3 regions of the Janthinobacterium sp. GW822-FHT07H10 genome follow, and region 3 is predicted to be linked to each of the others. Evidence: predicted binding sites of a transcription regulator. Region 3 holds the regulator's gene; each other region holds the start of a gene.
The links. Region 3 encodes FliA, which starts transcription of late flagellar genes. Its sites were predicted from a motif close to CTAAAGTTTNNNNNNNNNNNGCCGNTA; they were not measured.
Positions count from the first base shown of each region.

Region 1 (10,010 bases), on a different contig from region 3:
TTCGGGATGGTCCATGGCGCTCCCCTTCCGCAATCGATAAAGATATGGCAATAGCGAAGTTGCAGCTTGACGTAGGCAGCCGGGCAGGCGTAGGCGGGAAGCATGGGGCCGCTCGCGCGCCCCATGCCGGGATCAGGCAGGGCCGACGACCGTGATGCGGATATCGCCCACGCTGACGACCTGGCCGCTGCGGATCTTGGCGGTCTTGCGCAATTCCTTCTTGCCATCGACCTTCACCACGCCGCTATCGACCATGACCTTGCCTGCGCCACCGCTGTCGCACAAGCCGACCAGCTTGAGCAGCTGGTTCAGCTCGACGAACTCGGATGTTAAATCAAAGCTTACTTTTTGCATTGTATCCCTTATTGCAATGATGTGTTTTAAACACTTGATGACAACCTCAACTAATCCATAGTTTACCTGAAGCCGCCAGCAATGCAGGGCTGGGCCTCAGCTTTTGTTGGGGCGCGTCATGGCCAAGGGCACGATCCACTCGCTGAATTGCTCCTCGGTCACGAAACCGAGGGCCAGCGCCGCTTCCTTCAAGGTCGTGCCTTCATGCTGGGCCTGTTTAGCGATTTGCGCCGCCTTGTCGTAGCCGATGTGCGGCGCCAGCGCCGTGACCAGCATCAATGAACGCTCCATCAGCTCGGCGATGCGCTCGCGGTTCGGCGCGATGCCGTGCGCGCAATGCTCATCGAAGCTGCGCATGCCGTCGCCTAGCAGGCGCGCGCTTTGCAGGAAGTTGTGCGCGATCAAGGGCTTGAAGACATTCAGCTCGAAATTGCCCGAGGCGCCGCCCACCGTGATGGCGACGTCATTGCCGAACACCTGGCAGCACAGCATGGTCAGCGCCTCGCACTGGGTCGGGTTGACCTTGCCCGGCATGATGGAGCTGCCCGGCTCGTTTTCGGGTATCGTGATCTCGCCCAGGCCCGAGCGGGGGCCGGAGGCCATCCAGCGCACATCGTTGGCGATCTTCATCAGGGCCGTGGCCAGGGTTTTCAGCGCGCCATGGGCGGCGACCAGGGCATCGTGGGCGGCCAGTGCGGCAAACTTGTTGTCGGCCGTGGCAAACGGCTGGCCCGTCAGGCGCGCCAGTTCCGCGGCGATGCGGCCGGCAAATTCCACGTGGGCATTCAAGCCCGTGCCCACGGCCGTGCCGCCGGCGGCCAGCTGCAGCAGCGGCGGCAGCGAGGCCGTGATGATATGTTCGGCAAAGTCCAGCTGCGCCACATAGCCCGAGAATTCCTGTCCCAGGGTCAACGGCGTCGCATCCTGCAAATGGGTGCGGCCGATCTTGACGATGTCGGCAAATTCCGTCGCCTTGGCGTCCAGCGTGGCGCGCAGCTGGCGCAGCGGCGGCAAGACGGTGTTGGCGACGGCCAGCGCGGCGGCCACATGGATGGCGGTGGGGAAGATGTCGTTCGAGGACTGGCCCAGGTTGACGTCGTCATTCGGGTGCAGCAGGCGCTCGGCGCCGCGCAAGCCGCCGATCAGCTCGGAGCCGCGGTTGGCCAGCACTTCATTCATGTTCATATTGCTTTGCGTGCCAGACCCTGTCTGCCAGACGGCCAGCGGGAACTCGGCGTCATGCTTGCCGGCCAGCACTTCATCGGCCGCCTGCGTGATGGCGACGGCTTTCTTGCCGTCCAATAGCCCCAAGTCCAGGTTGACGTGGGCGGCCGCGCGCTTGACGGTGGCCAGGGCGGCGATCAGTTCGGGCGGCATCTTTTCCGTGGAGATATGGAAGTGTTCGAGCGAGCGCTGCGTTTGCGCTCCCCAAAGCCGGTCGGCGGGTACGTCGATCGGGCCGAAACTGTCGCGTTCGATTCTGCTACTCATGGCATCCCTTTCATCGATGGAGGTGGATCGAGTGTACTCCAGACGCCAAAAAGGCACAGGATGATGCTGTATTGCATCATTTTGCTCGTGCCCGTCTATATTTTTGCGATTTCCTGCCGTTAAAGATGGGCGAGTTCCGTTTATTTATCCTGTTATCAAAGCGATCAGTCCATGCAAAGCAGCATCCTTCCCCGTTGGTCCCTGATCGCATGCGCCGCCGCCAGCCTGGTCTTGCCGCCTGTCATGGCGGCCGAACTGGGCGAGATGGCGGTGCTGTCGCACGTGGGCCAGCCGCTGCTGGCCGAGATCGAACTGACGGCACTGGCGCCCGACGAAGCACAAGGCGTGGCCGTGCGCCTGGCCTCACCCGATGTGTACCGGGGCGGCGGCATCGGCATGGATGCTGCCCTGCAGGGTTTGACCATCAATCCCTTCGAGCGGGGCGGGCGCCGCTATGTGCGCGTCACTACAGCGAAGGCGATCCAGTCCGGCCATCTGCACCTGTATCTGTTGCTGGGCAATGGCGGCGGCGCCATCGTGCGCCTGGCAACGTTGTGGCTGACGCCGTCGCCGCCCGTCGCCAGCGCGCCGGCCAGGGTGGCCGCGCCGCCGGAAGCCATGCCGGCGGCGCCCATGCCGCTGCCGCGTGCCATGCCGGGCACGCCGCCCGATGCCGCCGCGCTGGCGGCGCGCGCGCGTGCCGAGGGCATGCTGCGTCCCGCCACGGTCTTCGTTGCGCCGCCCGCCGCACCGAGGAAAGCGGTGGAGGCGCCGGCCGTGCGCGCCGCCGCTGCCGTGCGGCCGCCGCCCTTGCGCCGTCCTGTCGCGCCCGTGGTCGCCTGCGCGCCGCAGGCCGATGCGGGGCAGGCCGAAGCGTGCGTGGCGCTGGACGAGAAGAATACGGCCCTCAATGCCAGGCTGGGCGAGCTCGAGGGCAAGATCGGCGCGCTGCAGCAGGCGTTGGCCCAGCCTGGCGCCGCCGTAGCGGCCGCCGCTCCCGCCGCGCCTGTTGTTGCGCACGCCAAGCCCAAACCGCTGGCGGCGCCCGTGGCCGAGAAGCAGGCTGGCGGCCATGGCTTGCTGTGGCTGGGCCTGGGGACGCTGGCATTCCTGCTGCTGACGGCCGTCATCGTGTATGTCGTGCGCAGGCGCAAGCAAGCGGCGGGGCCAGGGACGCCTTCGAAGTACTGGGTCTTGCTGCGCAAGCCATTCGGCCGCAAGAAGGCGGTGCCCGTCCTGACGGAGGCCGCGGATGAGGCGCAGGCGGCCGAGCCGGAGCCGGAACCATTTTCCCGCTAGGCGCCACGCCGGATTGCCCCGAATTGCGCGCTCAGACTTGATATAAAAAAAGATATTTAAAAAAGACATGCAAACGCATGCCAATCGCGTTGCTTATTTTTCAAAGATGGCGATATAATTAATTCAGTGGACTTGCTCTACGACAAAACAGTCCCAGCCTGGCGCAGCCACCAACGATAGTGTGGCGCGACAAACAGGTGTAGCGTTGCATAAACGCCTGGGCCTGGAAGCGGTCTGCGATGCCAACGATGTGCTCGCGGACGCCGGATGCAACCGGCAGCGAGGCGACGCCAGGAGATACCTGGGGTTCGCCTTCCATATTCCCCTCCCCTGTATTTCCCCCGCCTTGGCGCGGCCGCGACAGTAGCGCGGCGCGCCAGTGATCATGCCACCCATGCGTATGGACGTAAAAAAAGCACCCGCAGGTGCTTTTTCGATATCGGGATGTCGCTCCTGCCTTACATGTGCGCGCGCGATGCCGGCATCACGCTGGCCAGCTGCGTCATCCATGGTTCCGTGATGGTGCGGATTTCGCGGTCGTTGGCCAGGATTTGCTTCAGCAAGTCGATCTTGCGCATGCGCGAAGTGCCGGCGAGGGCAGGCACGCTGCCCGTCATGGCCGTGCTGGCTGCGCTGGCGCACTGGTTTTCCAGGGTATTCAAGCCATCCCAGTCGCTCGAACGTGCGGCCACGACCATTTGATTGGTCAGTCCTGCAATATTTTCATACATCGAGAGAATGTCGTTGGAGGTCATGAGCACACCCGTAACTAGTGAATGGATTACCGCTTGCCTAGATTAACGGCGGCCTGAACGGGAACTTGAGGGTTTTTTTGAAAAAAAGTGAAAATAATTTCCAAAGAGGGCAGGGGGAGGCCGCCATCGCCCGCCAGGCCGCATGCCTGCTGGCGTCGCGGTGACAGGGCAGGGTGTTCTGGCGCGTCGAAACGCGTTATGATTTTGCACACTACTGTCGTCACTTTGCCTGAAAGGATCACCATGCGCGTTGTCACTGCTGCCGTTCCCTCTTTTCCCGGTTCCTGGCGCAAGCGCGCCATGGCGCTGGCCCTGTCCGGCATCGCCCTGGCTGGCGGCGCCGTCCACGCGCATGGACAGGAGGCGGCCGCCAGTCCCGCCGCCGCGAAGGCGGCGCCCACGGCCGTCTTGCCCGGCGACGATTTTTATGACTACGTCAATGGCGACTGGATGCGCGCCACGGCCATTCCGGACGACCGCGCCAGCTGGGGCTCGTTCGCCATCCTCGCCGATGAAACCAACCAGCGCATCATCGCCCTCGTCGAAGGCTTGCAGGCACGCCAGGGCGGCAGCGCGGAAGCGCGCCAGGTCAGCGATTTCTACCGCTCCTATATGGACGAGGCCGCCATCGAGGCGAAAGGCTGGGCGCCGCTCAAGCCGCTGCTGAAAAAGATCGACGCCGTGCGCGACCAGGCGGGCCTGGCGCGGGCGCTGGGCGAGAGCTTGCGCGCCGATGTCGACCCGCTCAATTCCACCAATTTTTATACGGAAAACCTGTTCGGCCTGTGGGTGGCGCAAGACTTGAACGACCCGACGCGCAACGTGGCTTACCTGCTGCAAGGGGGCCTGGGCATGCCCGACCGCGCCTATTATGCGACCGACAGCGCGCGCATGCAGGGCTTGCGCGGCAGCTACCAGGCGCATATCGCCGCCATGCTGCAACTGGCAGGCTACGGCGATGCGCAGGGTCGCGCGGCGCGCGTGTTTGCGCTGGAACAACAAATTGCCGCGAGTCACGCCAGCCGCGAAGAGTCGGCCGACGTTGCCAAGGGCAACAATGCCTGGCGCGCCGGGGATTTCGCCAGCAAGGCGCCGGGACTGGACTGGAAAGCCTTCTTCCAGGCGGCCGGCCTGGGGGCGCAGAAGGACTTCATCGTCTGGCATCCGTCGGCCATGACGGGCAGCGCCGCGCTGGTGGCGAGCGTGCCGCTGGCCACCTGGAAGGATTTCCTTGCCTTTCACGCGATCAACCACTTTGGCGCGACCTTGCCCAAGGCCGCCGCCGACCAGCGTTTCGCCTTTTATGGCAGCGCGCTGAGCGGCACGCCGCAGCAGTCGCCGCGCAGCAAGCGCGCGCTGGCCGCGACGAACGGCGCCCTCAGCGACGCCGTCGGCAAGCTGTACGTGGAGCGCTATTTCCCGCCCGAATCGAAGGCGCGCGTGCAGGACATGGTGGCCAATATCGTCGCCGCCTTCTCGCGCCGCATCGACAAGCTGGACTGGATGGCGCCGGAAACCAGGGTGCAGGCGCAGGAAAAGCTCAAGACCCTGTATGTGGGCGTTGGCTACCCGGAGCGCTGGGCCAGCTATGCGGGCTTGCGCGTCGTGCGCGGCGATGCGCTGGGCAATGCGCAGCGCGCGGAACAGTTCCATTACCAGCAGCAATTGGCCAAGCTGGGCCAGCCCGTCGACCGCAAGGCCTGGGCCATGCCGGCGCAGCTGGTCAACGCCGTCAACCTGCCGCTGCAAAATGCGCTGAACTTCCCGGCCGCCATCCTGCAGCCGCCGTTCTTCGATCCGCAAGCATCCGATGCGGCCAACTACGGCGGCATCGGCGCCACCATCGGCCACGAGATCAGCCACAGCTTCGACGACCAGGGCGCGCAGTTCGATGCCCAGGGCAAGTTGCGCGACTGGTGGACGCCGGCCGACCTCGCGCATTTCAAGACGGCTGCCGGACAGCTGGCGGCGCAGTTCTCGGCTTACCGGCCATTTCCCGACCTGGCCGTGAATGGCCAGCTGACCCTCAGCGAAAACCTGGCCGACCTGGCCGGCGTGGCGGCCGCCTATGACGCGTTCACCCTGTCGCAGCAGGGCAAGGCGGCGCAGCCGGGAGCGGAACGGGCGTTCTTCACGGGCTATGGCGTCAGCTGGCGCAGCAAGGCGCGCGAGGCGGCGGCGCGCCAGCAAATCCTCACCGATGGCCACGCGCCGGCGCAATACCGCGCTGCCACCGTGCGCAACCTCGACGCCTGGTATCCGGTCTTCGACGTGCAGCCGGGGCAGCAGCTGTACCTGGCGCCCGAGCAGCGCGTGCGCGTCTGGTAAGTGGGCTGGTGCTGCCGGCCGGCGAAGCGGCCGGCAGCGTAAAATGCGCCCATCGATGACAGGAGCGCCATGAAGCCGACCCCGCAAGAGCAGCAAGACCCTATCCACGCCATCACCGGCCGTACCCTGGCCCATTACGATGCCAGCGCCGAGCAGTTTTTCGAAGGCACGCGCGACCACGACGTCAGCCAGAACATCCATGCGCTGCTGGACGCCATCGGCCAGCCCGCGCCCCTGGCGATTCTCGACCTCGGCTGCGGCCCTGGCCGCGACCTGAAGGCGTTCACGGCCCTGGGTCACCATGCCACGGGCGTCGATGGCTGCCCCCGCTTCGTCGAGATGGCGCGCGCCTACAGCGGCTGCACCGTGTGGCAGCAGGATTTCGTCGACCTCGACCTGCCGGCCGCGCACTTCGACGGCGTGTTCGCCAATGCCGTGCTGTTCCACGTGCCCAGCGCCGCCTTGCTTGGCGTGCTGCGCGCCCTGCACGCGTGCCTGAAACCGGGGGGCGTGCTGTTCAGCTCAAATCCGCGCGGGCAAAACCAGGAAGGCTGGAACGGCGCCCGCTATGGCAGCTACCATGACGAAGAGGCGTGGGCAGCGTATGTGCAGGCGGCCGGTTTCAGCCTGGTCGAGCAGTACTACCGTCCACCGGGCTTGCCGCGCGCGCAGCAGCCGTGGCTGGCCACCGTGTGGCGCAAAGCGGGCTGATTTCGCTCAATTGACTGATTTTGGGCATGTGTTAGGAACCGTACATAGTTTTTGCAACCTCGAGGGTAGTATGGACACATCGACACGCAGCAAGCAGCGCAAGCCGCTTCCAGCAGCGTGTGAGCCGCAGTACCGGCGCCTCGGGCGCCGGACCACAGAGGTACCAACTACAGTGAGGATCCATCATGAACAAAGATCAAGTCGAAGGTAAACTGAAGGAAGTCGGCGGTAAAATCCAGGAAGCCGCTGGCAAGGTCGTCGGCAGCGAAGAACAGCAAGCCAAGGGTCTGGCAAACCAGGTCGAAGGCAAAGTGCAGAAGAAGGTGGGCGATGTGAAAGAGGCGGTGGAAACCGTCACGCGCAAGCCATAACTTTTGCTCCGGCATAAAAAAACCGCCGCCTGTCGCGAGACAGGCGGCGGTTTTTATTTGCTGCGGCTGAAAGCTATTGCGCCGGATTGGCCAGGTTTTGCTTGAAGAAGGTTTCGATCTTCTTGTACACGTGGCGCTGGCCGGCGCGCGACGAGATGCCGTGCTTGGCGCCCGGATACGTCATCAGGTCGAACTGCACGCCGCGGTTCACCAGCGCGTCGATCAGGCGCGTGCTGTTCGAGAACAGCACATTGTCGTCGGCCATGCCGTGCACCAGCAGCAGCGGCGACTTCAGGCCATCGAGGTGGGCAAACACGGTGCTCTTCTTGTAGCCATCCACGTTTTCCTTCGGCATGCCGAGGAATTGTTCCGTGTAGTGGGTGTCATACAGGGCCCAGTCGGTGACGGGCGCCACCGAGACGCCCATGGCGATCTTGTCGGAGGCGGCCGACAGCAGGCGCAGGGTCATGAAACCGCCATAGCTCCAGCCGAACACGCCGATGCGTTTCGGGTCGACGAAGCTTTGCTTGCCCAGCCAGTCGATGCCCACCAGCTGGTCCGCCACTTCCGCTTCGCCCAGGTTGTGATAAATGGCGTCCGTGAACGCGCGTTCGCGGCGCGACGAGCCGCGGTTATCGAGACGGAAGACGACAAAGCCCTGCTGCGCCATGTACTGGTCGAAGTTGTTGCCCCAGCGGCGCGCCACGTGCTGCGAGTGCGGGCCGCCATACGTCGACAGGAAGACCGGGTAGCGTTTCGTGGCGTCGAAGTTCGATGGCTTGAGCAGCGAGTAGTACAGGGTCTGGCCATCGTTGGCTTTCAGGGTGCCGTATTCGGTCGGCAGGTGGTCGGCCTTGTATTTCGCGTACGGGTGGCTGGCGTTGAGCGCGTTTTCTTCCAGCCAGCCCACCATGGCGCCGTCCGGGCGGCGGATGCTCACCTGCGGCGGCGTGGCCGGGTCGGAATAGGTGTCGACGAAGACTTCGCCATTGTGCGAGAACTTCGTGTCGTGCCAGCCGTCCGCTTTCGTCACGCGCTGCGGCTTGTCGGCCGTGCTGCCGTCCAGGGCCAGCGCGTAGGTCTGCTTGTCGATCACCGCGTCGCGGTTCGACGACACATAGACTTTGCCGGTTTTTTCATTCACGGCCAGCACGCTGTCGATGCCCCATTCGCCCGAGGTCACCGGGTGCAGCAGCTTGCCGCCCATGTCGTACAGGTACAGGTGATTGCGGCCCGTGCGCTCGGACGACCACAGGAATTTGCCGTTGTCCAGGAAGTGCAGGTCGTCATGGATGCTGACCCAGGTCTTCGCCGTTTCCGTCAGCAGCGTGCGCTGCGCCAGGGTGGCCGCGTCGACGGCGACCAGGTCCAGCGTCTTCTGGTCGCGCGACTGGCGCTGGTACACGAGCGACTTGCTGTCCGCGCTCCAGTCGGCGCGCACCAGGTAGATGTCCGGGTTCGTGCCCAGATTCACCTGGCGCTGCACGCCCGTTTCCGGCGAGACGATCAGCAGCTGCACCAGCACGTTCGGGTCGCCGGCGGCAGGGTAGCGCTGCTCCACGACGTCGGTGCGGTCGGCGAAGATTTCGAAGCGGCGCACCACGGGCACGGGCGCTTCGTCATAGCGTTTGTAGGCGATGGCGGAATCGTCGGGGGCCCAGTAGTAGCCGGTGCGCTGGCCCATTTCTTCCTGCGCCACGAATTCGGCTTCGCCATTGCGGATCGTGCCCTTGCCGTCGGTCGTCAGCTGGCGTTCCTTGCCGGACTTCAGGTCGATGACATAGATGTTCTGGTCGCGCACGAACGACACATAGCGGCCTTTCGGCGAGATTTTCGGGTCGAGCACATTGCCCTTGGCGACCAGGCGCGCCTTCTCGGGATGGGCCGCGTCGACCAGGTACAGATTGCCTGCCAGCGGCACCAGCAGCTGCTTGCCATCGGGCGACCAGCTGTAGCTGAGAATGCCGTTCAGGCTGGCCGTGCGCTCGCGCTCTCGGCGCGCCTGCTCTTCGGGCGAGATGGTTTCATTCGGCACCAGCGCCTTGGAATCGACCAGGCGGTGCGTGCTCTTGTCTTTCAGCTTGAATTCCCACAGGTCGAGCTGGAACTGGTTGTCTGCGCGGCCGCGCAGGAACGTGACGCGTTCACCGTCGGGCGAGACCTTCAGGTTGCGCACGCCGGGGCCGGCCAGCGCCGGGTCGGCGTGGATGCGTTCCAGGGTCAGCTTGTCTGCCGATGCGGGAACGCTGGCCATCGCGGCCAGAAAACAAAGAATAAAACGCATGGATGTCTCGGTAGTTGGAGGAATGAATGGCACTGCATGCAAACAGGCGAGCGTGAGCGTTGCCTAAGCGTAAGACGATACCAGAGCGTGCCTGTTTATGCGATAGCACTGGCCACGGAATATGGGCGTGCTGGCCGTATTTCCTTCGTTGGAAATATCCGATAGCCGCCCATTCGATGGCGCTTTGCCTGGTTCAGGCCAATATCGACCCTGCGACCACGGTCAGGCAGGCGCCGCCTATCCACGCCTGGCCATCGCGGAAACGGACGGACACGCGGCCGTCGCGTTGCAGGCAGGTACCCTGGCGCACGGTGTAGTCGGCGCCTGCCAGCAGCTGCGCGATGCAGGCGTTGGCGCTGCCCGTGACGGGGTCTTCCACCAGCGCGCCGTGTTCGCTGAGCAGCGCGCGCACTTCGT
Region 1 covers NZ_JBXAKS010000004.1:327,779-337,788, forward strand. The annotation lists gene AC1RDJ_RS12135 (hypothetical protein) at 1-15, opposite strand, end outside; gene AC1RDJ_RS12140 (RNA-binding S4 domain-containing protein) at 133-354, opposite strand; gene fumC (class II fumarate hydratase) at 451-1,845, opposite strand; gene AC1RDJ_RS12150 (type IV pilus assembly protein FimV) at 2,017-3,144, shown strand; gene AC1RDJ_RS12155 (flagellar protein FliT) at 3,603-3,899, opposite strand; gene AC1RDJ_RS12160 (M13 family metallopeptidase) at 4,143-6,227, shown strand; gene AC1RDJ_RS12165 (class I SAM-dependent methyltransferase) at 6,297-6,938, shown strand; gene AC1RDJ_RS12170 (CsbD family protein) at 7,124-7,309, shown strand; gene AC1RDJ_RS12175 (S9 family peptidase) at 7,383-9,593, opposite strand; gene AC1RDJ_RS12180 (PhzF family phenazine biosynthesis protein) at 9,787-10,010, opposite strand, start outside.
Region 1: the regulator FliA is predicted to act here: its motif matches at 3,943-3,969, upstream of AC1RDJ_RS12155 (flagellar protein FliT).

Region 2 (10,010 bases), on a different contig from region 3:
GATACGACGGAAGTCGAAGAAGCGGCCGAGTAATTCCCCACCCGCAGTTTTGCCAGAGACCAAGGCAGCCGTTCAAGGCTGCCTTTGCACATCGGGTGCACCGTTTCGCCAGCGGCAACAACGCTATCAAAACCACAAGCATTTCAGCTTATTAACGCGACAATGAAATAATTGTCGTATTTCTCACAGTAAGTGACCTCAAGCAAGCCTTTGCCGTTACGGCCGGGGCAGCTTTACGCTATCATGAAGATACCGGCACGTTGCTCGCGGGCGCCGGCTTTTTGAAAGTGTGATTGTGGAACAGATCGGCAACTTTGGTGCTTCAGGCTGCAACATCGGCGATTTACAGCTATTTCGCGATGGGGCGGACAGCCGGACGACCGCCATGCTGGCCCCCTGCCCCGTCATGCGCCTCGAAGCGGGCGAAGCCATTACCGACACGCGCGGCGCCAGCCTGTACATCGTCCTGCGCGGCTCGCTGGCCGTGGCCGCCGACACCCATACGGGCATGGATGACGGCACCGTCAGCAAGGTCTTGCCCGGCGAAAGCGTGGGCGAACAATCGGTGCTCGACGAAGCGAGCAACCTGGCCGCTATTTCCGCACTGGAAGAAACCGACTTGCTGGTGATCGACGCGGCCATCGTCTGGGAATTGATCGAGCAGTCGAACGGCCTGGCGCGCAACCTGCTGCGCCTGCTGTCCTTCCGCATCCGCGCCGCCAACGCCCTGCTGCGCCGCCGGCAGAAACTGGGCGAATTCTACCGCCAGCTATCGATGGTCGACAGCCTGACGGGCCTGTACAACCGCGCCTGGCTGACGGACCTGCTGCCGAATATGATCGTCACGGCCCACGGCAGCGGCGCGCCGCTGTCGCTGATCATGATCGACCTCGACCATTTCAAGCGCTTCAACGACACGCACGGCCACCAGGCGGGCGACCAGGCCCTGCGCATCGCCGCGCAAGTGCTGGGCGCGGCCCTGCGGCCGACGGATTTTGCCGTGCGCTACGGCGGCGAGGAATTGATGGTAATCTTGCCCGATACCAATGAAAACGTGGCCCTGCGCGTGGCCCAGCGCCTGTGCGAACGCATGCAGCAAGCCATCATCTTCAACGACATGCGCAGCCCGCTGCCGCACATCACGGGCTCGTTCGGCGTGGCCAGCCTGGCCCGGGAGCAGGACGACCATGGCCTGATCGCGGCGGCCGATGCGGCCCTGTACCGTGCCAAGGCGGCTGGCCGCAATAGAGTAAGCACCTGATGCAGCGTCCATGGCGCCTGCACATGTTCTCGGGCGCCTGACGTCAATCGTCTCAGGCCGCCTTGCTGTCGGCCGGCTTGGCCGGTGCGGCGGCGTCATCCTTCTTGCTGCCGTGCGCGGCGATGAAGTCCGCATAGCCCTTCTGCACCAGCGCATAGGTCTTGTCGATATTGCTGGCGATATCGCCGCCGAGCACCTTCAAGCCCTCGAGGATGTCGCGCGCCTCCTTGAAGCCTTTTTCCATGCCGCCACTGATGGTGTCCATGAACTTGCTCAGGGCGGCATCGTCGTCCAGCTCGGGATTCTGCTTTTTGAATGCGTCAAAAAACCCCGTCGACAGCGATACAATACGGCTCGCCGTCGCTTCGGCGCTATTGTCCTGCGAGGCCGCGTTCTGGATCGCATCGTCGCCGTACTGTCCCTGCAACGCTTCATTGATGCTGGTGATGGCCGATTTGTAGACCAGCGCCAGCGGATCGTTCTGCGCGCCGATCGACACGTTCAGCGATGCCTGCATGATGGATGCGTTCAATTGCAGCTTCGTACGGTCGTTAACGCTCATTTCCGTCTTGCTGGCGTCCTTTTGCTGGACTTTATCGTCCTTGCCGGCAACGCCAGTACTGATGGAACTCACGGAAGCGGCGGAATTGCCGCCTGCGGCGATGGGAATTGACACGATAGGCCTCCTTGAACGGGCAATGTATGACACCATGCGAAAACCGCAACGGTGACTATCCTCTCGTGTAGTATCGGCAGGTTTTCAGAAAACTGTAGCGATGACGCCTTGAGCGGCCCGGACAAAACATTCAGCAACCCATCAGCACACGATAAGCAACGACCATCAATGACTAAGCAGACTTTCCTTTGGCACGACTACGAAACCTTTGGCGTCCAGCCGCGCCGCGACCGCCCGGCCCAGTTCGCCGCTATCCGCACGGATGCCGAACTCAACGAGATCGGCGAACCCATCATGCTGTATTGCCAGCCTGCCAATGATTTCCTGCCCGACCCACAGTCGTGCCTGATCACGGGCATCACGCCGCAGCAATGCCTGCAACTGGGCGTGCCCGAGCACCAGTTCGCCGCCACCATCGAAGCGGCTTTTTCCGAGCCGGGCACCATCGGCGTGGGCTACAACACCATCCGTTTCGACGATGAAGTGACGCGTTTCCTGTTCTGGCGCAACCTGATCGACCCGTATGCGCGCGAATGGAAGAACCATTGCGGCCGCTGGGACATCCTCGACGTCGTGCGCATGACGCACGCGCTGCGCCCGGAAGGCATCGAATGGCCAAAGCGCGACGATGGCCAGACCAGCTTCAAGCTGGAACACCTGAGCAAGGCCAATGGCCTCGTCCACGAAGCGGCGCATGATGCGCTATCGGACGTGCGCGCCACCATCGCCCTGGCGCGCCTGATCAGGGAAAAACAGCCGAAACTGTTCGAATTCTGCCTGGCCCTGCACAAGAAGGACAAGGTCGCCAGCGAAATGGGCATGCACCTGGCCGCCAGCGAGCGCCAGCCCTTCCTGCACGTGTCGGGCATGTTCCCGGCCGAACGGGGCTGTTTGGGCGTCGTCTGGCCGCTGGCCACGCATCCGAGCAACAAAAATGAAATCCTCGTGTGGGATTGCCAGTACGACCCGCGCGAACTGTTCAGCCTGGATGCGGACACCATCCGCACGCGCCTGTTTACGCGCAAGGACGCCATGCCCGAAGGCATGACGCGCCTGCCCGTGAAAAGCGTACACCTGAACAAGTCGCCCATGCTGGTCGGTAATTTGAAGACCCTGTCGCCTGCCATGGCCGCGCAATGGGGCATCGACGTGGACGCCGCGAAGATCAACGCGCAATTCGCCGCCACGGCGCCGAACATGGACGCCATCTGGGCCGAAGTGTTCCAGCGTCCGGGAGCGAATACCGCGCTGGACGTGGATGAAGATTTGTACAATGGTTTCGTCAGCAACGACGACCGCCGCCTGCTCGAGTCGCTGCGCCGCGAAACGCCGGCCAAGCTGGCCACGGCACGTCCCTCGTTTGCCGACGAGCGCCTGCAGGAACTGCTGTTCCGCTACCGCGCCCGCAATTTCCCGCACACCCTGAGCGAAGCGGAAAGCCTGCGCTGGGAACAGCACCGGGCCGCCCGCCTGTTCGACGGCGACGGCGGCGCCCGCACCATCGAAATGCTGTTTACGGAAATCGACGTACTGTCGGAATCCGTGGATGAGCGGGGGGAGGAAATTCTGGGAGAGTTGTACGACTATGCGGAGATGGTCGCGCCCATGCGCGACTGAAACCCGGGCAGGTCGGATTAGCGAAGCGTAATCCGACAAGTGCCGACGACGACCCATGTCGGCTTACGCCATGCGACTAAGCCGAGCTACCAATCAAAAATGCCGGGCTAGCCCGGCATTTTTTATGGATGCAACTTAAACCGAACGATGGGCATTGATCGCATCGCGCGTTTCAATCGCCACGCGGCGCGCCGCATCGGCGAAGTCTTCGCCAGCCTGCGGCGTGGCGTAGATGATGGCGCGCGAGGAGCTGATCATCATGCCCATGCCATTGGCCGTCTGGCCCGCGCCGACGGTGGCGGCGATGTCGCCGCCCTGGGCGCCGATGCCGGGCACCAATAAAGGCATGTCGCCGACGATGGCGCGCACCTGTGCCAGTTCCTCCGGGAAGGTGGCGCCGACGACGAGCGCGCACTGGCCGTTCTTGTTCCATTTCTCGGCCACCAGGCGCGCCACGCGCTGGTACAGCGGCACGCCGTCCGTATCGAGGAATTGCAAGTCCGAGCCGCCCGGGTTCGAGGTGCGGCACAGGATGATCACGCCGCGGTCGCTCCACGCCAGGTAGGGGTCGAGCGAATCCTCGCCCATGTAGGGGTTCACGGTGACGGCGTCGGCGCCGTAGCGCTCGAACGCTTCGCGCGCGTATTGCGTGGCCGTGGCGCCGATGTCGCCCCGTTTCGCGTCGAGGATCAGCGGGATGTGCGGGTAATTCTCGCGCACGTAGCGGCAAATGTCTTCCAGCTGTTTTTCCGCGCCCAGCGCGCCGAAATACGCGATCTGCGGCTTGAAGGCGCAGGCCAGGTCGGCCGTGGCATCGATGATGCGCGTGCAAAAGGTCGTGATTCCATCGGGCAAGTCGCGCAATTCGGCCGGCAGCTTCGCCAGGTCGGGGTCCAGTCCCACGCACAGCAGGGAATTATTGGCCGTCCACGCGGCGGATAATTTATTGATGAAATTCACGGCACACCTTCTCTATATTCAGTTGCAAACCCCGTATTGTAACGCGGCGCGGGCTTGCCACGGCAGTCCGCGCCCGCGCCGAAGCGGTCTGGAGCGCTTATTAAACCAACATCTTGTGCCGTTTCAGGTATATTTGCCTCACCTCCCCTTTACGCACGGAACCCATCATGCAAATCACCAATCAATTCACCAAATGGCTGCGCCTGGCGCTGAGCGTCACCGTCCTGGCCGGCGTCCTGACGGGCTGCGGCTACAACGACTTCCAGAGCAAGGACGAGGCAACCAAGGCCGCCTGGGGCGAAGTGGTCAACCAGTACCAGCGCCGCGCCGACCTGATCCCCAACCTGGTGAACACCGTCAAGGGCTATGCTACGCACGAACGGGAAACGCTGGAAGCGGTGACCAAGGCGCGCGCCGCCGCCACCAGTTTCCAGATCACGCCGGAAGTGCTGAATGACCCGGCCGCGTTTGAAAAGTTCCAGCAAGTGCAGGGGCAACTGTCGTCTGCCCTGTCGCGCCTGATGGTGGTGTCCGAGAAATACCCGGACTTGAAGGCCGACACCAGCTTCCGCGACTTGCAGTCGCAGCTGGAAGGCACGGAAAACCGCATCACCGTGGCGCGCCAGCGTTACATTACCGCCGTGCAAGACTACAACGTGCATGCGCGCAGCTTCCCGAACAACCTGACGGCCATGGTCTTCGGCTACAAGGTCAAGCCATCGTTCACGGTGGAAAATGAGAAGGCCATCTCGACCGCGCCAACCGTCGATTTCGGCAAATAAGATGAAAGCCTGGTCTTATCTGGCGGCGCTGGCGACGGCGCTGCTGCTGTGCACCAGCCTGCCCGCCAGCGCGCAGGAGCTCGTGCCCGTGCCGCCGCTGGCGGCGCGCGTGACGGACGACGCCGGCATGCTGGACGCCAAGCAAAAGGCGGCGCTGGAAGCCGTGCTGGCCGATTACGAAGCCAAGACGGGCAGCCAGATCGCCGTGCTGCTGGTCAAGAGCACGGCGCCGGAAGCGATCGAGCAATACAGCATCCGCGTGACGGATGCGTGGAAGCTGGGCCGCAAGGGCGTCGACGACGGCGTGCTGCTGATGGTGGCGAAGGACAACCCGTCCGCCCTGCGCCGCCTGCGCATCGAGGCGGGCCGCGGCGTGCAGGGCGTGCTGACGGATGCGCAATCGAAACGCATCCTGCAGGATGTCATCGCGCCGCATTTCAAGCAGGATGACTATTACGGCGGCCTGGTGGCCGGCATCGGCGCGATAGCCACCTTGCTGAACCAGGAGCAATTTCCCGCGCCTGCCCAGCAGCAGGCGCCGCGCACGGTGGAAGCGGGCGGCCTGACCTTCTGGCTGCCGCTGCTGTTCTTCGGCTTCCTCGTCGTGCTGACCCTGTTCCGCTCGCGCGGAGGACCGACGCGGCTGCAGCGCGGCAGCAACTGGTCCAGCGGCGCCACCGGCGTCGTGCTGGGCAGCATCCTCAGCCAGGCGCTGAACAACCGCGGCGGTGGCGGCTTCGGCGGCGGCGGCGGTTTTGGCGGTGGCGGGGGCGGCGGTGGTTTCGGTGGCGGCGGCGGTGGTTTTGACGGCGGCGGCGCCTCGGGAGATTGGTAATGACGAAACAACTGACATTCGGACAGCGCTGCGGGCGCGCCTTGAAGCATTTGCGGGGCACGCCGGCCACGGGACGCCAGGCTTTCCCGGAAAGCACCTTGCAAGCCATCGAGACGGCCATCGCCGACGGTGAACAGATGCACCAGGCGGAAGTGCGGCTGATCGTCGAGGCGGCCCTCACACCGGGCATGGCGTACCAGGGCGTGAGCAACCGCGAACGGGCGCGCGAACTGTTCGCCCAGTATGGCGTATGGGACACGGAAGACAATGTGGGCGTGCTGATCTACATCAACCTGGCCGAACACCAGGTCGATATCGTGGCCGACCGCAACGTGGGCCGGCGCGTCACGCCGGAGCAGTGGCAAGCCGTGTGCCGCACCATGACCAAAGGGTTTAAGGATGGCAACTACCACGACAGCACCCTGGATGCCTTGCAGCAGCTAAACAGTTTGCTGCAAAGCCACTTCCCCGCCAATGGCACGCGCGGCAACCAGTTGCCGAACGAACCCATCCTCCTCTGAATGGCGGGCAGGGATTAGAATCTGCCATTGCCGCGCACAATGGCAGCGCGCCCCACCCGCCGAGGAGAACACATGAAACTGATCAATAAAACCGCCATCGTCACGGGCGCCACGCAAGGCATCGGCCTGGCGTGCGCCAGCCGCCTGCTCGCCGAAGGGGCGCAAGTGATGCTGGTCGACATCAAGGAAGAAGGCGCGCAAGCGGCGGCCGCCCTCGGTCCGCAGGCGCGCTTCTTCTGCGCCGACGTCAGCCAGAAGGCGGACGTGGACGCCATGCTGAAGGAAACCCTGGCCCAGTTCGGCCACATCGATATTCTCGTCAACAATGCGGGCGTGACGCACGCGGCCGATTTCCTCGATGTCTGCGAAGACGATTTCGACAGGGTCATGCGCATCAACCTGAAGTCGATGTTCCTGTGCGGCCAGGCCGTGGCGCGCGAAATGGTCAAGCGCAACAGCGGCTGCATCATCAATATGTCCAGCGTCAATGCGGAGCTGGCGATCCCGAACCAGGTGCCCTACGTTGTGTCGAAGGGCGCCATCAACCAGCTGACCAAGGTCATGGCCTTGAATCTCGCCCCGTACGGCGTGCGCGTGAACGGCATCGGGCCGGGCACCATCCTGACGGAACTGGCCAAGCAGGCTGTGCTGTCCAGTCCGGAGGCGCGCCACACGATCTTGTCGCGCACGCCGCTGGGCCGCTGCGGCGAACCGGAAGAAGTGGCCGGCATTGCCGCCTTCCTGGCCAGCGACGACGCCACCTACATGACGGGCCAGACCATCTATGTGGACGGCGGACGCATGGCGCTCAATTACACGGTAGCCGTGAAGGAATAAGCGCAGCACGCATCAAGTTATATCAAAAATCAATAATAGATATCTGAAAATACCATTAGACACATATAGTGCGACGCAGCATAATGCACCTGTCTCCACTATTCTCCTCCAAGAAAATAGTTTTAAGCCCGCTTTCACCAGCGGGCTTTTTTTTGCTGCCACTCCTGCAACATGGCTATTCTTGCCACCTCCCATCCTCGCCTGAAATAAAATCGCGCCTTCGCAAAAAATGTTGCGGCGTGTCATAGGCCCGTCATTTTCGCCCCCTATACTTGCTTCATCTGCTGTACAGGCAACCGATATGCCTGACTACAGACAGGTGTGCCGCCATGGCACACCACTCCCTTTCATGACCGTGGCGCGCGCCGGCAAGGCGGGCGACAAGGTTAGTACCGAGCAACTCTCACTCTTGACCCATTTCATTTGGGTTTTTGGCCCGCGCCCCCGCGGGCCTTTTTTTTGCCAGCGATACACATCCTTGCGCAAAAACACGACCGTCCCTCCCGCCCATGATATTGTTCGCTTCCTTATGCTTTCCTTCACGACCATGTTCCCGCCCCTGCTCCAGCTGTGTTTTGCCGACCGATACGAACGCCTGCGCTACCGCACCGCGCTGCTGTTGTACGTACTGGTGATCCTGATCGGCGATATCCCCGGCGTGCGCGCCGACGTCGGCCAATATGCCTCGGGCGGCGTGCTGCATTCCGTCGGCTACGGCGTGCTGGCGCTGATTCTGTTCAGCGGCACGGGCGGCAGCATGGGCCGCCGCGCGCTGCTGTCGATCCTGATGGTAACGGCCATGGGCGCGCTCGACGAGTTCATCCAGAGTTTCCTGCCCTACCGCCGTGGCGCAGTCCAGGATTGGATGGTCGATATCACGGCCGCGGTCGCCGTTACCCTGCCGCTGTGTTTCCTCTGGCCCAAAATGGTCGCCGCCGCGCTGGGCCAGGCAAGGCCGTTGCCAGAAGCTTAGTGCCTGGCGCGCAGCCGGCATCAAGCGCGTTCGTTGTTGTCGCTGCCGAGCAATTCCAGCGGCAGTTGTTCCTGGCTGCGCGCGCTACGCGTGCCCATGCGCCGCATCAGGGCGCGCATCTCGCGCCGGCTGCCGGCGCCCAAGGCGCGCGCCGCGTCGCGCTGCATGTCCAGCAACTGTTCCGAACGCGCCAGCCGCACCAGGCCATGCAAGGCCTGTGCCAACACATGGCGCGCACGGGCATCGCGCGCGGTGCCGATAATGGCCAGCACCAACTCATCAATCAGCTTTACGGTAGGACCTGATGACATTTTTTCTCCTGGTTCAACAGTGAGGAAACGTGCGCACGCACGAAGGGTTTTCGTGAGCATCATTTATACCAAGCACGACAGTCAGCCGCTTGATCTAGCTCAATCGACAATGACAGGCAGCGAACATCTTCCATCCACCGCGCTCTTATATGCAGCTATTGCCGATATCCGCATCGCCGTTGGTGCCGATCCCGAATGTTCGACCATGAGGAGACCAAGATGAGATCACAAACCCCTTTGCTGCTGACTGGCATGCTGTGCGCGCTGCTGGCCGCCTGCCATGCCACGGACGATGCCGGCCTGGCCCGTAGCAACAGCGGCGAAATCTATGCCGCGCCCGCCGCCACGACGCCACAAAGCACGCCAGCCAGCACCGCCACCAGTACCGCCACCGATACCAGCAACATGAGCAACGACACCGCGCCAGCCACCCTGAATATCAGCTCGGCCACCGTGCAATCGATAGAAACCGTGCCGCGCGGCATGGATCAGGGCAGTGGCGACATGCAGGCGGGTACATCGGGCACTGCGGGCACCGGCAGCAGCGCTGGCGCCGCCGGCAACATGCTGTACCGCGTCACCCTGCGCCTGGACGACGGCACGACGCGCACCTTTGTGCAAAACACCCAGCCCGCTTTCCAGATCGGCGAACGGGTCAGCGTGCAACGGGGCGTGATGCAACGCTATTAACCGGGGCGCCGGTGCCATGCATCGGGCCCGCTATCCGCGCCGCTGGCGCCTGGCACGTGAGGCTTGGGGCTTGGGGAAAGTGACAGTCGGACGGGCGACAGTCGCAAGTGACGGCACCCGGTAGCCATCCGGTACTTGCCAGTGCGACAGCGACAGTGCTGCTGCGGCGGCGGCGTGGCAGCGTCGGCTACAACTGCGGTTGCGGTTGCGGTTGCGGTTGCGGTTGCGGTTACCTGTTGCGGTTGCGGTTACCTGTTGCTGTTGCGGTTACTACTGTGGTTGTGGTTGTGGTTGTGGTTGTGGTTGCTGCCGCAACTGAAATCTTGCACCTGAAGCGACCGCCGCTCATGACAAGGCAAGGCATGGTTCGGTACGCCTGTTGCGGATGGTGCGGATGGACGGGTACCGTATCAGCCTCAAACCGGCCTCTCAAACAAACGGCCGCACTGATTTAGAGCTTAATTTAAAGCTTAAAGAGCTTAAAGCGAAAGCGCCTGGCCGGATTCAAGCCGAGCCCGGCTCGGCTTGACTAGGCTCGGATTGGCAA
Region 2 covers NZ_JBXAKS010000004.1:249,078-259,087, reverse strand. The annotation lists gene AC1RDJ_RS11800 (HPF/RaiA family ribosome-associated protein) at 1-33, shown strand, start outside; gene AC1RDJ_RS11795 (GGDEF domain-containing protein) at 296-1,261, shown strand; gene AC1RDJ_RS11790 (DUF5610 domain-containing protein) at 1,314-1,937, opposite strand; gene sbcB (exodeoxyribonuclease I) at 2,106-3,554, shown strand; gene pyrF (orotidine-5'-phosphate decarboxylase) at 3,690-4,514, opposite strand; gene AC1RDJ_RS11775 (LemA family protein) at 4,682-5,296, shown strand; gene AC1RDJ_RS11770 (TPM domain-containing protein) at 5,298-6,131, shown strand; gene AC1RDJ_RS11765 (TPM domain-containing protein) at 6,131-6,652, shown strand; gene AC1RDJ_RS11760 (SDR family NAD(P)-dependent oxidoreductase) at 6,725-7,489, shown strand; gene AC1RDJ_RS11755 (hypothetical protein) at 7,502-7,735, opposite strand; gene AC1RDJ_RS11750 (VanZ family protein) at 7,791-8,462, shown strand; gene AC1RDJ_RS11745 (hypothetical protein) at 8,483-8,773, opposite strand; gene AC1RDJ_RS11740 (hypothetical protein) at 8,993-9,463, shown strand.
Region 2: the regulator FliA is predicted to act here: its motif matches at 2,009-2,035, upstream of AC1RDJ_RS11790 (DUF5610 domain-containing protein).

Region 3 (10,010 bases):
ATAGCCGCCGCGGTCCGGCTCCATCTGGTTGCCGACCATGCCTTCGATGGCGAACATGATGTTGGGGGCGGCATCGTTAAAAGCGCGCAAGTCGGCGATGCTGTAGCTGCCCTTGTTGCGCGACGGGTGGTTGATGACGGCGTAGCTGGTTTCCGGATAATTCTGCCTGAGCCAGTTGATCGCTTGCAGCGCGTCGGCAGCCGTCTTGTTGTAGCGCGCCTCGCCATATTTGCCTTTCCATGCGGCGACGTCGGCGGCGTCGAACATGCTGGCGTCGCGCGTGGTGAACAGGTATTCGAACTCCTTCATGCCCCGGGTGCTGGCACTGAGCTTGTCCTTGCCTTCGAACAGGCCGATGCCGATGTGATCGTGGGTCGGCATGTCCCACTCGAAGCCGGAAAAGACCAGCTTGTCGGCGTAGGCGCCGCCCGCCTGCAGCGCCTGGACGCGCGGGATTTCATGGCGTTCGGCAGCGATGGACATCGGAATGGGCGCCGGCAGCGGCGCGCCCAGCGCATCGCGCGTGGAAACGCGCAAATGGTTGGACAGCGCCATCCAGTCGAGTCCATACGTGGTAAAGGCCTTGGCCAGCACCTTGTCCAGCGTCTGGCTGACATCCGCATCGGCCGATTGCGTGGTGTGGGTGTGCAGGTCGCCGGCGATCCAGCGGCCGGCGGGCAGCGGTGGCACGCTGCTGTCCGGGCCGCCATCGCCGCCGCAGGCAGCGACGCTCAACAGGATGGCGATGGCCGAAGGAAGCAAGGTTCTGGAGTAAGACATGGGATTGACCTGGAAGCTGAAAAGAAGGGCGACAGCCTAGCAGTCCAGTATGACCAGCCCATGACACGCACTAGGGCGCGAAGCCGCGCCGGCAGGAAGGCCAGGCTTAGCACACCTAACATAGAACACCTAACAACACCTGCTGCGCGTCGCGATTTGCGCCCGCCGATGCTCACGGCCTCGGCGGCCCAGTGCAAGGCACAGCTCCGCTTCTCGGGCCAACAGGGGCGCCGAGCCTCGCTGCCGCTCGCGACGGTTTTGTCAGGCCTTGTCAGTTGGCCGGCGGCGCCGTCGGCACTTCCGTCACCGTCTCGGGGATGCCCGAGAGGATGGTCACGGCGACGCGGCGGTTGCGCGCGCGCCCTTCCGGCGTGGCGTTCGGCGCCACGGGGATGTTGTCGGCGTGGCCGACGGCCGTCAGGCGCGTGGCTTGCACGCCGCTGGCGATGAACAGGCGCACCACGGCGCTGGCGCGCGCGGCCGACAGTTCCCAGTTCGAGGCGAAGTTCGAATTGCTGATCGGCTGCACATCGGTATGCCCTTCCACCTGCACGTCGTGCGTGTCGTCCTTGAGCAGCACGGCCACGGCGCGCAGGGCCTGGTCCGATTCCGGCGTCAGGCGCGCCGCGCCCGGGTCGAACAGCACGCTGGCGTTGATTTCCACGCTGACGCCACGGCTCGTCTGCGTCACGCGCACCTTGCCTTCCTTCACCAGCGGCGCCAGGGTGGACGTCAGGTCCTGCGCCAGGCGCGTCATGTGCTCGCGCTCGCGGCGGATGGCTTCCGTGCGGCGCTTCAGGGCGGGATTCGGCAGCGGGATCGCCTGCGGCGCTTCCATGAGGATGGGCGGCGCGCCCTTGTCCAGGCTGAAGGCCTGGCCGATGGCGCTCTGGAAGACGCGGTACTTGCCTTCGTTGACTTGCGAAATCGCATACATGACGACGAAAAAGGCGAACAGCAGGGTGATGAAATCGGCGTACGAGATCAGCCAGCGGTCCTGGTTGTCCGGTTCCTCGTCATACTTCCTGCGCGCGCGCCGCATCATGGTCAGTGCTCGTGCAGGAGGCTGGCCACGCGCTCTTCGATGATGCGCGTATGGTCGCCCGTGGCGATGTCGTACAGCACGGCGGCCGTGATTTCATACTGCAGCACGCGGCGCGAAACGATGGCCTTGAGTTTATTTGCCACCGGCAGGAACAGCAGATTGGCCAAGCCCACGCCATAGATGGTGGAGACGAACGCCACGGCGATGCCGCCGCCCAGTTTGCTGGGGTCGGTGAGGTTTTCCATCACGTGGATCAGGCCCAGCACGGCGCCCAGGATGCCGATCGTGGGAGAATAGCCGGCGGCAGATTCCCACACCTTGACGGCCTGGCGCTCGGCCATCTCGTAGGCGGAGATTTCCACGTCGAGCAGCTGGCGCAGCTTGTCGGGCGCGATACCGTCGACGATCATGCGCAAGCCCTTGGCGTTGAAGCGGTCGGCCGTGTTTTCCATCAGGCGCTCGAGGGCCAGCGGGCCGTCGCGGCGCGCCGTCAGGCTCCATTGCCCGATGTCGCGCGCCAGCGCGGCGCGCGTGTCCGAAGGCGGCAGGAACACCCAGCGCAGCATTTCCAGGCCGCGCACGAAGGTGCGCAAGCGCGTTTGCAGCAGCACGGCGCCGAAGGTGCCGATGACAACGATGGCGAAGGCGGCCGGCTGCAGCAGGGAGGCCATCTTGCCGCCCTCCAGTGCCTGACCGACCAGGAGGCCCGCCAGCGCCAGCGCCAGCCCGATTACGCTGGACCAGTCCACGCCTGCTCCCTCAAGGTTGCGCGCAGGCGCGCGACGGCCTGGGTATGCAGCTGCGAGACGCGCGATTCCGATACGCCCATCACCGCGCCGATCTCCTTCAGGTTCAGCTCTTCTTCGTAGTACAGGCCCATGAGTATTTTCTCGCGTGGCGGCAGCGCGTCGATGGCATCGATCACGGATTGCCGGAAATCGGTATCGAGCAGGGACCGCAAGGGGTCGCTGTCCTCGTCCACGCAATGGCGGTCGAGGAAGCTGTCATTGCCGTCCGGGTCATGAAAATCTTCGTAGTACACCAGCTGGTGGCCGCCGCCGTCGCCCAGCATTTCCTGGTAGTCGGCCAGCGACATTTTCAGCAGTTTCGCCACTTCCGACTCCGTCGGCGGGTGGCCCAGGCGCTGCTGCAAAATGCTCATCGCCTCTTCGATCTTGCGCATGTTCTGGCGCATGCTGCGCGGCAGCCAGTCGCTGGTGCGCAGCTCGTCGAGCATGGCGCCGCGGATACGCAGCACGGCATACGTCTCGAACTGCGCGCCATGCGTTTCCTCATAGCGGCTGATGGCGTCCAGCAGGCCGATCATGCCGGCCTGGATCAGGTCATCGACCTCGACCGAAGGCGGCAATTTCGCCTTCATATGGTGCGCCAGACGCTTCACCAGCGGGATATGCTCCGTCAGCAAATAGTCCTTGTTCGATTTCCCTTTGACCGTGTACATAGGCTGCTTATTGTTTTATCGTCTTATCTGGTGCTACGGTTGGATTCAGGCGCTGAAATGGTGTGCGCTCCCCGTCTGGTACAAGGTGGTGCCCAGCACCGGCGCCGCCGAACGGACCAGGCGCTCGGCCAGTCCGCGAAACGCCACCGAAGCTCCCGCCAGCGGAAACGCGTCGACCACGCTGCGGCCCAGGCGCGCGGCGCGGTGCAGGTATTCATCGGCCGGCACCGAGCCCATCGACGTCAGTTTCACGGCCAGGTAGCGGCTCGCCGCCTGCGCCATATTATCGTATACCACTTTTGCCTCGGATTCGGAAGCGCCGGTGACAAGAATGCCGAACGGACGCCGTCCCAGCTCCTGGTTCAGTCGCTTGATCAGGCAATAGGCCGCCTTGATCGAATTGGCGCTGTTCGACACCTGCACCACGATGTCGGACGAGGCCATCAGCGGCACGGGGAAGCATGCGCCCTCCTCGGCCACCACGCCGTCGACCAGCACGATGCCGCTCTGGCGCGCCATCACTTCGAAGGTCTTGCCCAGGCGGCGCGTGTCTTCGTCGCCCGCATAGTCGCTGCTGTCCATCAGGTGGTTGCGCGCGCCCAGGTGGGCCACGCCGAAGCCCTGCGGCACCTGGTGGATCACCTGGTTCAGGCCGCACTGCTGGCGCGCCACGTCGAGCAGGCTGGCGCCGTGCGCCAGTCCCAGGCGCGAGGCGACGCCGTCGCTGCCGCCGCTGGCGTCGACCAGCAGCACTTCATTGCCGCCATACGCGAGCGAAGCGCCCAGGTTGACCAGCATGGCGCCCTTGTCGTCCTGCGGCGTGGCCGACAGGAACGTCATGACGCGCGGCTGCGGGCCGGCCAGCATGCGGCGCAGGCCTTCGGCCTGGTCGAAATCGAAATTAGCCAAGGTGCACCCCGCGCGCTTCATTGTTGCGGGCGGCGGCCTGCGCCATCAGCAGCGGCAGTTCGGCATCGGAAAACTGCGTCGCCGCCGTATCGCGCTTGAGCTTGAAGGCGCGGTCGATCAGGTAGGCGCGGTCGGCCAGGTGCAGGTCTTCCGGCACGCGCTGGCCGTTCGACACATAAAACAGGTTCAGCTTCTGGCGGATCACCACGTCGAGCACATTGCCGATGGACGCCGCCTCATCGAGCTTGGTCATGATGCAGCCGGCCAGGCCGCTGCCCTGGTAGGCGCGCACCACTTCATTGAGCGTTTCCTGCGTTGCCGTCGAATTCAGGCACAGCAGGCGCTTGACGTCGGCGCCGGCGCCCGACAGCATGGCCACCTGCTCCGTCACCATCTGGTCGCGCTGGCTCACGCCCACCGTGTCGATCAGCACCGTGTGCTTGTTCTTCAATTCCTTCAGGGCGATGCGCAAGTCCGCCTCGTCCTTCACCGAGTGCACCATCACGCCGAGGATCTTGCCGTAGATGCGCAGCTGTTCGTGCGCGCCGATACGGTAGGCGTCCGTGGTGATCAGGGCCAGCTTTTCCGGGCCGTGGCGCATCACGCAGCGCGCCGCCAGCTTGGCCGTGCTGGTGGTCTTGCCGACGCCGGTCGGGCCCACCAGCGCGAATACGCCGCCCTGCTCGAGCATGGCGTCTTCATTGGCGACAGTATTCAGGTTACGGCTGAGCACGGTCTTGATCCAGCGCATGCTTTGCGCGCCGTCCAGGCCGGCGGGCAGCTTGTCGATCAGGTAGCGCGCCAGGCTGGCCGAGAAGCCGGCCGCCAGCATTTCGCGCAGCACGACGGCTTTTTGCGGCTCGCGCTGCTGCGTCGAACCCCACGAGATTTCCGCCAGCTGGGTTTCCATCATGCCGCGCATGGCGCGGATTTCATTCATCATGCCGCTCATCTCGGCGGCGGCGTTCTCTTTGACGTGCGCCAGCGCGCTGGCCATCATCTGCTGCATGCGGGCCATGTCCACTGGCTCGGACGATGCCTGGCGCGGCGCGGCCGGGCGCTGGGCCGGGGCGGCCGCGCGCTGCGGCGTGGCGAACTGGGTCTGCAACTGGGGACGCGGCTGGGCCATTTCCGAGGCGGCCGGCGGCGATGCCAGCGAGGCGGCATCGTCATTGGCCAGCGCGAGGATTTCCACCACGCCATCGGCCTGGCGGTTCGACAGGATCACGGCATCGGGGCCGAGCGCTTCGCGCACCTTGCGCAGCGCATCGCGCGACGAGGCGCCCGTAAATTTCTTCACATTCATGGCCGGCCTCCCGAGGCGGGGGTGGCGCAGTACTGGCTGAACGGTGTGACCATCATCGACTCCTGTTGCTTGAGTGCTGTCTTCCACATGGACACAGATCACTCGGACAGTTTCCATTATTAGCGATGCACTGGGGAAATGATCGAAGGAACAGGACGGGAAAGTACCCGTTATTCAGTTTGCCGTGAGGAAATTGAGGTGCGGCAAGTAAAAAACGGGGCCGTTCGCGCCGGAACGGCCCCGCCTTGCTTATCAGGCAACTACTGCGCACCCACCAGGCTGGTGACGCGGATGGTCTTGGTTTCCGGCACTTCCGCATGCGACAGCACCTTCAGCTGCGGCAGGGCGCGGCGCAGGAAGCGCGACAGCAGCGCGCGCAGCGGCGCCGGCACCAGCAGCACGGGCGTCAGGCCCAGCGCTTCCTGCTGCTGCGCGGCCAGGCCCGCCTGGTGGGCGATGGTGTCGGCCAGGCCAGGCTCGATGCCCGCGCCATCGCCGCCATTGCCCATCGCCTGCATCAGCAGGCGCTCGAGGCGGCTGTCGAGCGTCATTACGGACAGTTCGGCCGCGCCGGGGAACAGTTGCTGCACGATGGCGCGGCCCAGGGCCACGCGCACCAGCGCCGTCAGGTCGTTCGGATCCTGCGTGTGCACCGTGTGCTCGGCCAGGGTTTCGATGATGGTGCGCATGTCGCGGATGTGCACGCCTTCCATCAGCAGGTTCTGCAGCACTTTTTGCAGCGTCGACAGCGACAGCATCTTCGGCACCAGGTCCTCCACCAGGCGCGGCGCATCCTTGCCCAGGTGGTCGAGCAGCGCCTGCACTTCCGCGCGGCCCAGCAATTCGGAAGCGTGCGAGGTGATCAGGTGGTTCAGGTGCGTGGCCACCACGGTGCCCGCATCGACCACCGTGTAGCCCATCGACTGCGCCTGGTCGCGCAGGCTGGCCTCGATCCACGTGGCCGGCAAGCCGAAGGCCGGGTCCGTCGTGGACAGGCCGGGCAAGGTGCCGCTGGCCATGCCGGGGTTGATCGCCAGGAACTGGCCATTGAATGCTTCGCCAACCCCCACTTCCACGCCCTTGAGCGTGATGCGGTAGGCCGACGGTTTCAATTCCAGATTGTCGCGGATATGCACGGGCGGTGCCAAAAAGCCCACTTCCTGGGCGAATTTCTTGCGGATGCCTTTGATGCGCTTGAGCAATTCGCCGCCCTGCGTCTTGTCGACCAGCGGAATCAGGCGGTAGCCCACTTCCAGGCCCAGGGTATCGACGGGCATGATGTCTTGCCAGCTGGCCTCTTCCTGCTCGGGCGCCACCGTGGCTTGCTGCACCTCGGCCGGCTTTTCGGCCGCCTCTTTCGCCTGCGTGCGCTTCTTGCTGATCAGATACGCGGAACCGGCCAGCAGGGACGCCAGCAGGATGAAGACCATGTTCGGCATGCCGGGAATCAAGCCCATGCCGCCGATGATGCCGGCCGTGATGTACAGCACTTGCGGTTTCGCAAACAATTGCCCCACCAGCTGGGTACCGATGTCCTGCTCGCTGGCCACGCGCGAGACGACGATACCGGCCGCCGTGGAAATGATCAGCGAAGGAATCTGCGCCACCAGGCCGTCACCGATGGCCAGCAGGGTGTAGTTCTTGAGCGCATCGGCAAAGCCCATGTCGTGCTGCAGCAAGCCCACCAGCAAGCCGCCGACGATATTGATGACGGTGACCATGATGCCGGCGATGGCGTCGCCGCGCACGTATTTGCTGGCACCGTCCATGGCGCCATAGAATTCCGCTTCCTGCGCCACTTCCGTGCGGCGGCGGCGCGCCTCGTCTTCGCCGATCAGGCCGGCATTCAGGTCGGCGTCGATGGCCATCTGTTTACCCGGCATGGCGTCCAGCGCGAAGCGGGCGCCCACCTCGGCGATACGGCCCGCACCCTTGGTGACGACGGTAAAGTTGATGATGGTCAAAATGATGAAGACCACGATACCGACCGTGTAGTTACCGCCAATCAAGAAGTGACCGAACGCTTCGATCACCTTGCCGGCCGCGTCGGCGCCCGTATGGCCTTCCGTCAGCACCACGCGCGTGGACGCCACGTTCAGCGACAGGCGCAGCATGGTCGACACGAGCAGGATGGTCGGGAAGGCCATGAAGTCGAGCGGCTTGACCGTGTACAGCGCCGTCAGCAGCACGATGATGGACAGCGCGATATTGAAACTGAAGAAGATGTCGAGGATGAAGGCGGGCAGCGGCAGCACCATCATCGCCAGCAGCATGATGATGATGATCGGCGCGGCGAGGCCCTTGCTGGCGTTGCCTTTCAATCCGCTCAACCAGGCTGGCATGGTCAAACCGTTCATGGTGCACTTCCTTTATTCTTGTCTGCCGCGTCTGCTGCGGGCGGTATCTGCGATGCGGGGTTCTGCGGGTCGAGCTCGGGCGGCACATCCAGTTTCTTCGGCTTGTCGGGACGCTCGCCCTGGCCCTTGCCGTAGCTGCGCAGCTGGAACACATACGCCAGCACCTCGGCCACGGCGCCGTACAGCGCTTCGGGTATCTCGTCGCCGATCTCCGTGTGCTTGTACAGCGCGCGCGCCAGGGCCGGCGCTTCCAGGATGGCGACCTTGTGCTCGCCGGCCAGTTCGCGGATCTTCGCCGCCACCTCGTCGATGCCCTTGGCCACCACCTGCGGCGCGCCGCGCGAATTCTCGCCGTATTTCAGCGCCACCGCATAGTGCGTCGGGTTGGTCACCACCACGTCGGCCGTCGGCACGTCGGCCATCATGCGGCGGCGCGACATTTCATGCTGCATCTGGCGGATTTTCGCCTTGATCTGCGGATTGCCGTCCGATTCCTTCGACTCTTGCTTGACTTCCTGCAAGGTCATCTTCATCTTGTTGGCGTAGTGCCACATCTGGTAGGGGCCGTCGATGGCGGCGATCAGGCCCAGCGCGCCGACGATCAGCAAAAAGGCCGTGATCAGCAAGCTGATCAGGTGCGCCGAGCCGGCGCGCAGCGATTCGACCGACAGGCCCAGCACGGCATCCTTTTGATGCTGCATCACCAGCCAGGCGACGACGCCGACAACGATGGTCTTGGCGACGGCCTTCAGCAATTCCACCAGGGCATTCTTCGACACCATATTGCCCAGGCCGCGAATCGGGTTGAGCTTGCCAAAATTCGGCGTAAACGCCTTGGAACTGAACAGCCAGCCACCGACCAGCACGGGCGAGGCCAGCGCCACGAGCATGATGGCCGCGGCGTATGGCAAACAGGTCAGCAGTACCGAGCCCACGTCATAGCCGATGCGCAACATCATCGCATCGGGATTGAGTATCTGTTCACGGTCGAGTGTCAGCCCGGACACCATGACGGCCGTCAGCCGGCGCACGATGGCGTCGCCGGCAAACCACAGGCAGCAGCCGGACGCCATCAGCACCGTAAACGTGGCCACTTCACGCGATCGCGGAACGTCGCCTTCCTCACGCGCCTGCTCGAGGCGCTTCGGTGACGCGGCTTCGGTCTTTTCTGCGTCGCTGTCTTCCGACATCAATCAACTCCGGTGAAGTCCTGCGGCCTGGCTAGGCGCAATACGGACTGGGCATGTCGCATTATCGGTTCCAGCGGGCCCACGCCATCGGCGGAACAGGGGGGCATTTCCCCGGCATTTCCTTTGCCTAGATGAAACAAGGCGCCGCAGGCGCCACGTCAAAGGAGACCGAAAAATGGCCAGGACAAGGCGCAGCCCCGAAGACAGTACGAATGTACGGCGAGGGACTGCAACGCCGTCATGGCCATTTTCTCGGGGGCCTAACGATTTTTTCTCGCCTCGGCTTGCTTTACGGTTTGCTCAATCGCGCCAAACAGCGACTTGCCGTCATCGCCCAGCATTTCCAGTCGAACGACATCGCCAAACAGCAGGAACGGCGTGCTGGCGACGCCATCGGCGATCATCTCCTGGTTACGTCGCTCAACGATACTGGAAAAACCCTTCTTGATTTCCTTGTTGGCGACGCCGCCCGCACTCACCACGCCGCCGGCGCGCACGTTGCGCGTCTGGCACAGATGGGCCAGCAGCTGCGGATAATTGAAAGCCATGTCGGCGCCCGCATGGGGCTGGCCCGACAACTTGCCATTCAGGCTGCAGCGCAGGGCGTAATGCACCTTGCCGCCGCGCCAGGCGTCGCCCAGCTCGTCGGGCGTGATGGCCACGGGAGAACATGCCATGGCCGGCTTCGCCTGCAGGAAGCCGTAGCCGCCGGCCTGCTCGTCGGGCGCCACGTTGCGCAGGGTGATGTCGTTGACCAGCATCAGCAGCTTGATGTTCAGGTGCGCCTGGTCCGGCGTGGAGCCCATGGCGACATCGTCCGTAATGGCGGCGATGCCCGCTTCGTAATCGATGCCCCACTGCTCGTGCGCCAGGGTAATGTCTTCGTGGGCGCCGAGGAAAGCGTCGCTGGCGCCCTGGTACATCCTTGGAGCGTCGCGCAGATTGGCGGGCGCTTCCGCCC
Region 3 covers NZ_JBXAKS010000020.1:45,628-55,637, forward strand. The annotation lists gene AC1RDJ_RS27025 (CehA/McbA family metallohydrolase domain-containing protein) at 1-780, opposite strand, end outside; gene motD (flagellar motor protein MotD) at 1,052-1,822, opposite strand; gene AC1RDJ_RS27035 (flagellar motor protein) at 1,828-2,574, opposite strand; gene AC1RDJ_RS27040 (RNA polymerase sigma factor FliA) at 2,556-3,287, opposite strand; gene AC1RDJ_RS27045 (MinD/ParA family ATP-binding protein) at 3,333-4,196, opposite strand; gene flhF (flagellar biosynthesis GTPase FlhF) at 4,189-5,502, opposite strand; gene flhA (flagellar biosynthesis protein FlhA) at 5,763-7,859, opposite strand; gene flhB (flagellar biosynthesis protein FlhB) at 7,856-9,049, opposite strand; gene AC1RDJ_RS27065 (fumarylacetoacetate hydrolase family protein) at 9,310-10,010, opposite strand, start outside.